DNA from 2 places in the Kitasatospora sp. RG8 genome. Region 2 is predicted to be linked to the other one. Evidence: predicted binding sites of a transcription regulator. Region 2 holds the regulator's gene; the other holds the start of a gene.
The links. Region 2 encodes HrcA, which represses chaperone genes, less so after heat shock. Its sites were predicted from a motif close to TTNGCACTCNGNNNNNCNGAGTGCNAA; they were not measured.
Positions count from the first base shown of each region.

Region 1: groL (chaperonin GroEL) is a predicted target of HrcA. The motif match lies at 1,226-1,252, and genes of this name have one in related genera.

Region 1 covers NZ_JAGIYX010000010.1:8,551-10,949, reverse strand. The annotation lists gene groL (chaperonin GroEL) at 1-1,069, opposite strand, end outside; gene J5Y04_RS17105 (cold-shock protein) at 1,394-1,597, opposite strand; gene J5Y04_RS17100 (ubiquitin-like small modifier protein 1) at 2,171-2,399, opposite strand, start outside.
Region 2 covers NZ_JAGIYX010000012.1:37,707-40,105, forward strand. The annotation lists gene htpX (zinc metalloprotease HtpX) at 1-158, opposite strand, end outside; gene hrcA (heat-inducible transcriptional repressor HrcA) at 419-1,453, shown strand; gene dnaJ (molecular chaperone DnaJ) at 1,529-2,399, shown strand, end outside.

The sequences.
Region 1 (2,399 bases), on a different contig from region 2:
CCGAGTCGCTGTTCTCGATCTCGGCGCGGATCTGGTTCACGCGGCCGGCGACCTGGTCGCTGTCGCCGCCACCGTCGACGATGGTGGTCTCGTCCTTGGTGATGACCACCTTGCGGGCGGTGCCCAGCAGGTCGATGCCGGCGTTCTCCAGCTTGAGGCCGACCTCCTCGGAGATCACGGTGCCACCGGTGAGGATGGCGATGTCGCCGAGCATGGCCTTGCGGCGGTCGCCGAAGCCCGGGGCCTTGACGGCGACGGACTTGAAGGTGCCGCGGATCTTGTTCACGACCAGGGTCGACAGGGCCTCGCCCTCGACGTCCTCGGCGATGATGACGAGCGGCTTGCCGCTCTGCATGACCTTCTCCAGCAGCGGGAGCAGGTCCTTGACCGAGCCGATCTTGGAGTTGGCGATGAGGATGTACGGGTCCTCGAACGTCGCCTCCATGCGCTCCAGGTCGGTGGCGAAGTAGGCGGAGATGTAGCCCTTGTCGAAGCGCATGCCCTCGGTGAGCTCGAGCTCCAGGCCGAAGGTGTTGCTCTCCTCGACGGTGATGACGCCTTCCTTGCCGACCTTGTCCATGGCCTCGGCGATGAGCTCGCCGATCTGGGTGTCGGCGGCCGAGATGGAGGCGGTGGAGGCGATCTGCTCCTTGGTCTCCACGTCCTTGGCCTGGGCCAGCAGCTGGTCCGAGACGGCGGCGACGGCCTTCTCGATACCGCGCTTCAGGGCCATCGGGTTGGCGCCGGCGGCGACGTTGCGCAGACCCTCGCGGACGAGCGCCTGGGCGAGCACGGTGGCGGTGGTGGTGCCGTCACCCGCGACGTCGTCGGTCTTCTTGGCGACCTCCTTGACGAGCTCCGCGCCGATCTTCTCGTACGGGTCCTCGAGCTCGATCTCCTTGGCGATGGAGACACCGTCGTTGGTGATCGTGGGGGCGCCCCACTTCTTCTCCAGCACGACGTTGCGGCCCTTGGGGCCGAGCGTGACCTTCACTGCGTCGGCGAGCTGGTTCATGCCACGCTCAAGGCCGCGGCGAGCTTCCTCATCAAAGGCGATGATCTTGGCCATCAGAAGTGGTCCTCCGGGACACGGTCGACTGCTCGGACCAAGGGGTGCCCGCGACGGACGGCCCTGGTGTGCGGGGGTCCTTTCCCCTACCGCTCCCGGGGGCCTCACCGACCCGGTCCGCTGTCACTCTCACGCTGTGAGTGCTAACGCCAATGATTAGCACTCTCGGTGGTCGAGTGCAAGCCCAACGGGCAACCCGCGAGCCGTACCGGCCACCCGCCGGACACGGCGGCGGGCCCGTACGACGTGTGTCGCACGGGCCCGCCGCGAAGCAAGAGGCGCACCAGCCGATGGGCCGAGCCGAACTCCTGGGTGCCGGAAAGGTCAGACCGCCGCGCGGACCATGTCCGCCTGCGGGCCCTTCTGCCCCTGAGAGATCTCGAACTCGACCCGCTGGCCCTCCTCAAGGGTGCGGTAGCCGTCCATCTGGATCGCGCTGTAGTGGACGAAGACGTCCGCACCACCGTCGACCGCGATGAAGCCGTAGCCCTTCTCCGCGTTGAACCACTTGACGGTGCCCTGAGCCATTCCGAACTCCCCTAGTGCTGTGCTGGCCCTTCACGCGCCCGCAGGTCGCGGGCGCGGGTCTGTTGAGGCCGGCCCGGGGAACCCCCCCTGGGCGCAGCCGTGCACGCCACAATCCCCACCGGGATCACCGGACGGCGTCCGGCGAAGGGGCGATTGCGTCGACCGCGGCTGAATGTATCCGGATCGACGCCCTCTGCAACAGGGTCAGCAGCCGGGAATTCCCCCGGCCCGTCAAGGGACAGGACGGGCCAAAAGGTCAGAAACCCTCGCATTTCGCGCCGGACATAGCGGACGAATTACCCAAATGCCCTCAAGAATTCTGACATCGGCCTGACATGTTTCACGGCCGCGGGCCCTGCGCCGGTCTCAGCGGCCGGACAGACACCGGCGGTACGGGGCGCTACAGGGGCGACGACCGGTGCGAGGGGGAGGGGGAGCCCTCTTCCCGGTCCAGCGACACTCTACTCCGACCGGCCGGGAAACATTCCCGCCGGAATGCGCCGGGAAAAGCGTCGGCCGCCCGCGCGTACGGATTCCCGTACACGCGGACGGCCGGTCCGGCAATGGCGCGGCTCAGCAGCCCCCGGCCACCGCGGGAATGATCGAAACGCTCGCGCCGTCCTTGATCTCGGTGGCCAGGCCCTCCGCGAACCGCACGTCGTCGTCATTGACGTAGACGTTGACGAAACGGCGGAGCTTGCCGGTGTCGTCCAGGACCCGGGCGGCGATCCCGGCGTGGTTCTTCTCCAGGTCGGCGATGACCTCGCCCAGGGTGGCACCCTCGGCGGCCACCTCGGCGGCG
Region 2 (2,399 bases):
GAGAGCAGCACGATCAGCGGCCAGGCCCCGCGCAGCAGCACGATCAGCAGGCCGGTGAATCCGACGTACAGCAGCCCGATCACGAACATCGTCCCGACCATCCGGCCGGTCAGGCCGCGGTCCGGTGCGAAGCGGGTGTGCTGGCCCGAGGTCGACATCTCTGCTCCTCTGTTCGCCGTCCGCTATCGATGCTCCCACCCGGACGGGCGCGGGGCATCACCCGCGCGCCGCGGAGTGCGGGCAGGATCACTCCCGCCGGGCCGTTCCTGCCGTCGGACCCGGGCCTTACACTGGCAGGTACGGTTCTGGCACTCGTGTGTTCAGAGTGCCAAAGCCGGGGCCCGCCATCGGGGCCCGCAGCAGGACGAACGGACACATGTCACATCGGACAACGTGCGAAGACGGAGGTGCGTGCCCCATGGCCGGTGAGGTGCGCCAGCTCGACGACCGCAAGCTCGCGGTGCTTCGCGCGATCGTCCAGGACTACGTGGGCACCGAGGAGCCGGTCGGGTCCAAGGCCCTGGTGGAGCGGCACAGCCTCGGCGTGTCCCCGGCCACCGTCCGCAACGACATGGCGGCGCTGGAGGAGGAGGGCTACATCCACCAGCCGCACACCAGCGCCGGGCGGATCCCCACCGACAAGGGGTACCGCCTGTTCGTCGACCGGCTGGCCGAGGTCAAGCCGATGAGCGCGCCCGAGCGGCGGGCGATCCGGCACTTCCTGGACGGCGCGGTCGACCTGGACGACGTCGTCGCCCGCACGGTCCGGCTGCTCGCCCAGCTCACCCGGCAGGTCGCGGTGGTCCAGTACCCCTCGCTCTCCCGGTCCACCGTGCGCCACATCGAACTGGTGGCGCTCGCCCCGGCCAAGGTGATGCTGGTCCTGATCACCAACACCGGCCGGGTCGAGCAGCGGCTCGTGGACTGTCCGGGCACGGTCGGCGAGACCGTCCTGGCCGACCTGCGGGCCAAGGTCAACACGAGGGCCGCCGGGCAGCGCCTGCCCGACGTCCCCGGACTGCTGGAGGAACTGCCGTCCCAGTTCGAGGCGGCCGACCGGCCGACCGTCACCACCGTCCTGGCGACGCTCTTCGAGGCGCTCGCCGAGCAGAACGAGGAGCGGATCATGCTGGCCGGCACGGCCAACCTGACCCGCTTCGGGCACGACTTCCCGCTCACCATCCAGCCGGTGCTGGAGGCGCTGGAGGAGCAGGTCGTCCTGCTCCGCCTCCTGGGTGAGACGGCCGACGCCGGGATGACGGTCCGGATCGGCCGGGAGAACGCGTACGAAGGGCTCAATTCCACCTCGATCGTCTCCGTGGGCTACGGTTCGGGCGACGAGAGCGTGGCCAAACTGGGTGTGATCGGTCCGACCCGGATGGACTACCCGGGCACAATGGGGGCGGTGCGAGCGGTGGCACGGTACGTGGGCCAGATCCTGGCCGAGTCGTAGGAAAAGGCCGCCGTCGGAATTCCGGCGGTGGTTCCAGTCGCAGCACTTCTACAGGCGGAACAAGCGGAGCATTTGGTGGCCACGGACTACTACGCGGTACTCGGCGTCCGACGGGATGCGGGGCAGGACGAGATCAAGAAGGCGTTCCGGCGCCTGGCACGCGAACTGCACCCGGACGTCAACCCGGACCCGAAGACGCAGGAGCGGTTCAAGGAGATCAACGCCGCCTACGAGGTGCTCTCCGACCCGCAGAAGCGCCAGGTCTACGACCTCGGCGGCGACCCCCTGTCGCCGGGCGGCGGCGGGGCGGGCGGCTTCGGCGCAGGCGCGGCGGGCTTCGGCTTCTCCGACATCATGGACGCCTTCTTCGGCGCCGCCTCCGGCCAGCGCGGCCCGCGCTCCCGGACCAGGCGCGGCCAGGACGCCATGATCCGACTGGAGATCACCCTGGAGGAGGCCGCCTTCGGCACCACCAAGGAACTCCAGGTCGACACGGCCGTCACCTGCACCACGTGCAGCGGCGAGGGCGCCGCCCCCGGCACCTCCGCGCAGACCTGTGACATGTGCCGCGGCAAGGGCGAGGTCTCCCAGGTCACCCGGTCCTTCCTGGGCCAGGTCATGACCTCCCGCCCCTGCCCGCAGTGCCAGGGCTTCGGCACCGTCGTGCCGACCCCGTGCCCGGAGTGCGCCGGCGACGGTCGCGTCCGCGCCCGCCGCACCCTGACCGTCAAGATCCCGGCCGGTGTCGACAACGGCACCCGGATCCAGCTGGCCGGCGAGGGCGAGGTCGGCCCCGGCGGCGGACCCGCCGGCGACCTCTACGTCGAGATCGCCGAGACCACCCACACGGTGTTCCAGCGCCGCGGCGACGACCTGCACTGCACCGTCACCATTCCGATGACGGCCGCCTCGCTCGGCACCCAGGTGCCGCTGCAGACCCTGGACG